2 regions of the Veillonella tobetsuensis genome follow, and region 1 is predicted to be linked to the other one. Evidence: a T-box and tRNA genes for the amino acid it is inferred to sense, from the RefSeq annotation. Region 1 holds a T-box; the other holds one or more tRNA genes.
The links. The T-box of region 1 lies ahead of cysS (cysteine--tRNA ligase). A T-box ahead of a tRNA ligase gene usually reads a tRNA of that ligase, here a tRNA-Cys.
Positions count from the first base shown of each region.

Region 2: it has a tRNA-Cys gene. The T-box ahead of cysS (cysteine--tRNA ligase) is inferred to sense a tRNA for this amino acid. The anticodon was not compared.

Region 1 is NZ_PPDF01000012.1:446,002-450,436, forward strand. Features, by position in the region: gene rlmB (23S rRNA (guanosine(2251)-2'-O)-methyltransferase RlmB) at 1-325, opposite strand, end outside; gene VTHSUH11_RS08055 (Mini-ribonuclease 3) at 318-803, opposite strand; gene cysS (cysteine--tRNA ligase) at 793-2,241, opposite strand; T-box leader at 2,293-2,498, opposite strand; gene gltX (glutamate--tRNA ligase) at 2,860-4,320, opposite strand; gene ispD (2-C-methyl-D-erythritol 4-phosphate cytidylyltransferase) at 4,323-4,435, opposite strand, start outside.
Region 2 is NZ_PPDF01000012.1:245,450-249,884, reverse strand. Features, by position in the region: gene VTHSUH11_RS07100 (phosphoethanolamine transferase) at 1-1,273, shown strand, start outside; gene VTHSUH11_RS07095 (2-thiouracil desulfurase family protein) at 1,300-1,755, opposite strand; tRNA gene VTHSUH11_RS07090 (tRNA-Leu) at 1,826-1,914, opposite strand; tRNA gene VTHSUH11_RS07085 (tRNA-Cys) at 1,929-2,003, opposite strand; tRNA gene VTHSUH11_RS07080 (tRNA-Gly) at 2,011-2,085, opposite strand; tRNA gene VTHSUH11_RS07075 (tRNA-Phe) at 2,093-2,168, opposite strand; tRNA gene VTHSUH11_RS07070 (tRNA-Asp) at 2,174-2,249, opposite strand; gene VTHSUH11_RS07065 (MBL fold metallo-hydrolase) at 2,300-2,896, opposite strand; gene VTHSUH11_RS07060 (TrkH family potassium uptake protein) at 2,949-4,435, opposite strand, start outside.

The DNA.
Region 1 (4,435 bases):
CCCCCATGTTATGGGGATCTTCTACACCATCTGTCAGAATAAGTAATGGGGTCTCTTGATTAGATTCTTGTAGCACTTCGCCAAGTTCTTTAAACTCTACCGCATTTACAAAGGCAATTACACCTTGATGTGGTACGTCTGTTTCATAGCGATTCATTTGCTTAATAGGCGTAGGGCGTATCTCAACCCCCTTCGATTTTGCAAGGCCTACAATATCTGACAAACCCGTTTTAACCTTATCTTCACTAACTAAAATCCGTTGTATTGAGCGTCCTGCTTTTAATGCTTCTTTTACGGCATTTCTGCCTACAATATAATTATCCATGTGAAAGTCCTCTTAATGTAATAGAATAGGCCTCTTGCATTAACTCGTTAAGGCGGTCTTGCTGACCTGATTCATATAAGAACCCAAGGACTGCTTCAAAGGCTGTACTATTTCGGTATTCTCGAACGGAGCTGCTTTTAGGTACATTCACATTACTATTGCGAGCTCGCCTAGCAATAGTTTGTTCATCTTCTGTAAGAATCGATTCCAATTGTTCAAATGCCTTAGACTGTGATTTTGCGCAAATAAACTCGGTAACTAGAGTATGTAAAACCTGTACCTTAGAAATACTCATTTCTACCACACGTTGTCTAATATACATGGAATAAACAGCATCACCAATATATGCCAACATGACAGCATCTGAAGCTATCACTTCAGATGCTGATTTAGGTACAAAAGAGCTATGCTCTGTATCCAAAAGTATTAATTTTTTAATGGCTTCTTGTTTCAAGAATTGAAATTGTTTAAATTTCACGCTTTTTCCACCGTGCTCCTGTTGGAGAATCCTCAATAGTAATGCCAATTTCCGCTAATCGATCACGAATGCAATCCGCAAGAGCCCATTGCTTTTGTTCACGGCATGCTTGACGAACAGAGAGAATAACATCCATCAATTGTTCGTATTCTGCTGCGTCAGCACCAGTATTACCTTCCCAAGCTTTTTCTAATACGCCAATGACCTCTGTCATAAATTTGAAGATACGTTTTACCTCTGCGATAGCATCTTGGCAAACAACACCTTCTCTACCTGTTACAACTTGATAGTAAATATTAATTTCCTTAGCAAGACCAAACATACTAGATGTAGCTAATGCAGTGTTGAAATCATCACTCATTGCAGTTTCAAATTCTTCTTCATATACTTTAGCCTGTTCTAATAAACGTTCTGCATCTTCACAAGAACCAGGCTCACATTTTTCAAGGTATAATAAATTTTCAATAGCTGTATTAAGACGTTCTAAGGATTTATTAGCTTCTTCTAATCGTTCATCAGAGAAATCCAATGGGCTACGATAATGTGTGCTTAATAAGAAATAACGCAATGCATCTGGACTATATTGTTCTAAAATGTCTTTCACTAAGAAGAAATTATTCAAAGATTTAGACATTTTTTCGGAATTAATAGTAATAAAACCATTATGTAACCAGTATTTTACAGATGGATGATGTCCAGAACAACCTTCGGATTGAGCAATTTCATTTTCATGATGAGGGAATATTAAGTCACTGCCACCGCCATGGAAATCAAACTCTTCTCCTAAATATTTTTGGCTCATAGCGGAACATTCAATATGCCAACCCGGACGACCATTGCCCCAAGGACTTTCCCAGAATGGTTCGCCTGGTTTGGCAGATTTCCAAAGCGCAAAGTCCATAGGATTCTTTTTACGGCCATCGACTTCGATACGGGCACCAGCCTCCATATCATCTAAGGTACGGCCAGATAATTCACCATAATGCTCGAATCTTTCAACGCTGAAATACACGTCGCCATCTAACTCATAGGCATAGCCCTTTTCAATAAGGGTTGCAATCATTTTAATGATATCAGGAATATGTGTAGATACACGTGGATATACGTCAGCACGCTCCACACCAAGTGCATCCATGACTTCAAAGTAGCTATCAATATAGCGATTAGCAATTACGTCCCACGCTACGCCTTCACCATTAGATGTATTAATGATTTTATCATCTACATCGGTAAAATTTTGTACATAAGTCACTTTATATCCTACATGCTTCATGTAGCGACGGATTACGTCCCAAGTTACGAAAGGACGAGCATTGCCAATGTGAGGATGATTATATGGTGTTACGCCACATACATACATCTTCGCTTCACCTGGCGTTACTGGAGTAAACACCTCTTTTTGGCGCGTCATTGTATTATAAACTGTAATTTCTCTCATCGTTACCGATGCCTCCATGTCCTATAAAATAAAAAAAGACCTCTCATCTCATACAGAGACGATGGTCCGCGGTTCCACTCTGTTAGGTATCACAAAAATACCCACTCAACGCATAACGGCGCGTGACCGGACAAACCTACCTATAATCGGAATGCCAGCTCATGAATGCATTTCGTCTACCTATCCTTAAACCCTTTCACCATCGGTTCTCGCTAAAAAGTTAGTCGTAGAGTACTTCTTTCAATCTCTGCTGTTAATGTATAACCTCTATTTAGATATGAAATAATTTTACCAATAATGCTAAAGAATGTCAATAATTACAAGAAAAATCCCTATTCTTCTCCCCCATATATACGCCCATATAGCAACTGTATGAAACATATATTAAGTTATGAGAATAGAGATTTTATCACTCGATATGTTTGATAGCAATTATCAAATATATCGAGTGTAGACAGATTAGAAATATTGGTAATTAAGCATACTCTAATTTGTCTTGATTATCATGTTTTCTGCAAATGCCTGCGAAGATAGAACCTGTAAAGTTCTATAGAATATATACAAGAAAGGCTCTCACAACAAAATCGTGAGAGCCTTTGAATAGACATAATATAATGATTATTTAGTTAGCGCACTTACATTGTCTAAGTTATGTAAGCATTTCTCTTTACCTAGTAAGGTAACGATATTATTCAAATCTGGGCCATGCATTTGACCTGTTAAAGCCACGCGAATTGGCATGAATACAAATTTACCCTTCAAAGCAGTTTCTTTCATAACGGCCTTAATAGTTGTTTTTACGACCTCTGGTGTAATCTCATCAAGTTCAGCCAATGCATTGCGGAAAGCATTAAGAACAGTTGGTGCAGTTTCTTCGTTCAATACAGCACGCAATTCTTCTTCATGACCTTCTTCGAGGAATACTGTTTCCCCCATGAACATACCAACATGGTCCTTAATTTGAGCACCATAGCTAATATGATCACGGAATGTAGTGCATAGCAATGTCAATCGATCGATATCTTGTTGGTTCATGCTATCTGGAGCAAGGCCAACCTCTTTTAAATGAGGTAAGCAAAGATGGAATAATTCTTCATCGCTCAAATTCTTCATGTAATGGAAGTTGATATGATTCAATTTATCGATATCAAATACGGCTGGATTTTTTGCTACACGATCCATGGAGAACGCTTGAATCAATTCATCTTGTGTGAAGAATTCCTCTTCCCCTTCTGGAGCCCATCCAAGAAGTGCTAAGAAGTTTACAAGTGCTTCTGGTAAATAGCCCAATTGTTTATATTGTTCAACAGATGTAGCACCATGACGCTTGGACATTTTCTTGTAATCTTTACCGAGAATCAAGGAAATGTGACCAAAAACCGGCACATCCCAGCCAAGGGCTTCGTAGATGGCCATCTGGCGTGGTGTGTTAGATAAATGTTCTTCTGCACGAATTACATGAGTGATTTTCATCATGTGATCGTCCATAACAACGGCAAAGTTATATACAGGAATACCATCAGATTTAACGATAACGAAATCACCTACACCATTGGATTCGAAGGACACATGACCACGAACCATATCATCGAATGCATAGGTTTTATTCAATGGTACACGAAGGCGAATTGTCGGTTTTCTACCTTCTGCACGGTATTTTTCTTTTTCTTCTTCTGATAAATGGCAGCAATGACCATTGTATTTAGGAGTTTCACCGCGTTCCATTTGGGCTTGACGAACTTCATCTAGTTCTTCAGCGGAGCAGAAACATTCATAAGCTTTATCTTCATCAAGTAAACGTTGTGTTACTTCTTTATATAAATCAAGACGTTCTGTTTGACGATACGGGCCATTTTCACCACCTACATCAACACCTTCATCCCAATTCATACCAAGCCATTGTAAAGAAGCTTTGATATTTTCTTCACTTTCACGTGTGGAACGTGCCAAATCAGTATCTTCAATGCGCAATACAAATGTGCCTTCTTCCTTACGTGCTAATAGCCAGTTAAATAGAGCGGATCGAGCCCCGCCAATATGAAATGGACCTGTTGGACTTGGTGCAAAACGTACCTTCATAATTAAACCTCTCCTTCATATACGGAAACTACCGCCTGTGCTGCAATACCTTCACGACGCCCGATAGCGCCCAGCATTTCATTGGTAGTAGCTTTAATACTAATGCGATCTAATG
Region 2 (4,435 bases), 200 kb from region 1:
CCCTGGCCTCATTGCTGTAGCCATCGGATTAATTCTGTTCACCCTATTCCTATATTGGTGTAATCTTGGTATGAAACGTGTAGTTGAAATCAATACAACACGTCCATTGCGTTTAGGCGTACTTGTCGCCTCTATGGTTGCCTTTCTAGTATATGTACCTTTTTATTTATTTCCCCAAACTTGTATTATCGCCAATTGGATTGCAGCTGGTAACTATGTAAAAGAAATGCAACAATATAATGATAATCATCATATTGTATTCGACTCGTTCAATCTTGATACATCTGATACAGCAGCTAAGAAAACACCTGGTACAATTATTCTCGTCATCGGGGAATCTAGTTCTCGCGATTATATGAAAGTATATAATCCAGAATTTCCGTATGATGATACACCTTGGCAAGAAGATATGAAATCAAACAATAAAGATTTTATCTTCTATAATAATGCTTATTCCTCATATGTACAAACGGTACCAACCTTAGAACGAGCTCTTTCTGAACGTAATCAATATAATGACCGTCCATTTTTAGACTCCGCCAATATCTTAGACGTTGCCAAAAAAGCCGGTTATACTACATCTTGGTTTAGTAATCAAGGCGTATTCGGTGAATATGATACGGCTATTTCCTTAATGGCTAAAACAGCAGACCTCACCAAATGGTCCCATGAGTCTTATGGATTTTCAGACTTATACGATGAAGCTTTATTACCATTACTAAAAAATGTAGATCCCAAGAAAAATAATTTTGTTGTTATCCATATTATGGGCAGTCATATTTATTATAATGACCGTTATCCACACGAGTTTAGTAAATGGAAAAAAGGTCCTTATCCTGATGGTATTGAAGCCTATGCTAATAGCCAACTATATACGGATTGGTTATTACAACAGATTTACACATATGGCAAAGATAATTTAAATCTCCAAGCCATGGTATATTTTTCTGATCATGGTGAAAGTCTAGATAAATCACATAATCCAGATACCTTTGATTTTGTAATGACTCATATCCCGTTCTGGATTTACTTATCCCCTCAATATCGTGCTGCCTACCCTCAAACAGCAACGACATTAACAAATCATGAACAACAATATTTTACTAATGATCTATTATACGATACCTTAGTAGGACTTATGCATGCACCAAATAGTCGCTATGATAAATCAAGAGACTTTAGTAATGATGCATATCAATTTAATTTACATAACCTTACTACATTGTTAGGTGAACAGCCACTTACTAATGATCCTGTAAATCAGGGTAAATAGAACGTCAAAAGCGACGATTGAATCTGTCAATCGTCGCTTTTCTTCGGTATAAGAGAATCTATGTTTTTCTCTGTAAATACCTCTATATGATTTTCTAGCAATAAATCTGTAGTAACACCATTTCCTGTTGTTAAGATGCCAGAAAATGTACCATCATAAATCTCACCACAGCCACAACTAGGGCTTTTAGCCTTTAATAAGGCCCTATGGCAATTATTATCTTGTGCAATAGTTAAAGTACGCAAAGCACCTCGGACAAATTCTTTTGTAACATCTACACCTATATTATTGATTACAAGCTGCCCCACACGTTCAGCAGGTGGTCTAGGCGTAGATAATCCGCCTAATATTTCCGGACAAATTGGAATAATATTATATAATGACTGAATACATTCTAATTCATCTATTCTATTATTCTTTCCATCATATCTACAGTGAACGCCACACAGACATTCACTAATTAGTAAATTAGGCTTTTTCATGTTTCATTTCCTTGGAATCGATAGATATGTATAGTAGTAATAAAAAAAGACTAACCGAAGTTAGTCTTAATGGTGCCGAGGACCGGAATCGAACCGGTACGGTTATTTCTAACCGACGGATTTTAAGTCCGTTGCGTCTGCCTGTTCCGCCACCCCGGCATGGGTAACGATTGTGGAGGCGGCACCCAGAATCGAACTGGGGAATAAAGGTTTTGCAGACCTCTGCCTTACCGCTTGGCTATGCCGCCATATAAGTGGAGCGGGAAACGAGATTCGAACTCGCGACCCCCGCCTTGGCAAGGCGGTGCTCTACCGCTGAGCTATTCCCGCATGTACATGGTGCCTCAGGACAGAATCGAACTGTCGACACACGGATTTTCAGTCCGTTGCTCTACCGACTGAGCTACCGAGGCATGAATGGCGACCCCGATCAGATTTGAACTGACGATCTTCGCCGTGACAGGGCGACATGTTAACCGCTACACCACGGGGCCGTATCCAAAGTACTTGCTTAGTATATCGGTTATCAGAGTTTTTGTCAACACTATATATTAAAATTCATAATGAAGTTTTTTTCATCTCCCAAAATAGTGCTATCTTTGTGTCCGGGTTCCACTAATAATGCATCATCTAACTGTAATATTTTATCAAGACTTTTACGTAAATCATCTGCATTACCATTATAATTATCACTATTGCCCACATTTTGTTTAAATATAGTATCACCGGTAAATAAATGATTTTCGATTTGCAAACAAACTGATCCAGCACTATGTCCCGGTGTATGATAAACATAGAATTTGAAAGGACCTATTTCTAAGGAACCCTCATGTAATGAGATACATTGTGTAAACATTTTCTTTTTATATACACTAGGACGACGACGAATAAGCTGTAATAATTCGTGATCACCTTTGTGTAAATAAGCAGGAATTTTATAATGTTCACAGATTTCATCGAGAGCAGACACATGGTCGCAATGACCATGTGTCAATACAACAGCTAACGGTGTTGTATCCCCAACCATATCAATAATATGTCGACTGTGAAAACCTGGATCTATTATGAGGGATAGGTTATCTTGTTTTAACACGTAACAGTTTGCTTTATATAAGCCTAGTGGACATTTTATTATCTCCATATACGTTTCCCTTCTCTTATAATAAACCCGCCATATACAGTAATTAAAGGAATTATAGAACTGTATATCGTTTTGTCATATCCTTTTTAATAAAATAACCTTCCCAAAATTGTGGATGTAGCATAACTAAAATTGTAAATAATTCCAGACGGCCTAATAACATATCTATTATTGCAATAACCTTAGCACCATCAGGCAATATAGAAAAAGTATCTGTAGGACCGTAATTAGCAAAAGCTAAACCTACATTACTTTGAAATGCCGTTACAATTTGTAATGCGTCACTAGTAGACAAACCAAAGCAAGTCATAAAGAAAACAGAAATTACATAAATCATAAAATATAAGAATATGAACTGTTGTGTCATCTGAATCCATTTGTCAGGCAATGGTTTTCCATTGATTCGCACAACTTGAACCATATCAGGATGTATAGACTTACGCAAATAAATAATACTACTCTTGATTAGAATAATAAGTCGTATAATCTTAACGCCCCCTGTAGTAGAACCACTACAACCGCCAAAAAAGCTAGATATAAATAACATCATTTTAGCTGCAGCAGGCCATAAATCATAATCTGACACAGCAAAGCCACTACCTGTTTGAATAGAAACCAAAGTAAATGCAGCATCTTGAAATAACTTGCCTATATGAGTAGCTTCGGATTGGATACATAAAGCTATAAATGTAATAAGAATACCTAAAGCTAATACGAGCCAATACATACGGGTCTCAAAGTCAGAGATTAATGCAGAAAAACCTTTATGAATTACGTTGTAATATACAGCAAAGTTGCCACCAGCAATAATCATAAATAAAATGAATACTACACAAATATATATATTATCACTGTATATAAAGGTTCCAGCTGTAGTCGGTGTTAATCCTCCTGTGGCTATAATGGAAAACGCATAATTTAAAGCATTAAAAGGATCTATACCGCCAAGCCACAACATAATAAAACAAATTATCGTAAATACAACATATAGAGACCATAATTTGGAAGCCATTGATTGTATACGTGGCAATACTACACCTGGCTTAGGGACGGATGCTTCAGCATTGAAAAAGTGGGCTGCATCAGCACCCAGGTTACGTAAAAATGACAAAATTAGAACGATAATTCCCATACCACCTATCCAATGCATTAATCCACGCCAAAGGATAAAGGTTTTAGGTGCTTGATCGACATCATATATAACCGTAGCGCCCGTAGCAGTTAACCCTGAAGAAGCTTCAAATAATGCATCTACAGGATTAATGAGAATACCAGATATCATAAAAGGAATGGAACCAAGTAAAATAGTAGAAAGCCACGTAGATGCAACTACGAGAAAGCCATCACGCAAGCTAAAACTTTTACTTTGATGACCATTAGTAACCAATAAAAATCCTGCTAATCCGGATATAGTAGCTGTAACAGCAAATGACCAATATGCAGTTTCAAATATAATGCTATATATGAATGGTATAAGGAGAAAAGCTCCAAAGATATAGAGTAATTTCCCTACCAAAGACATGACAATTTGTATACGCA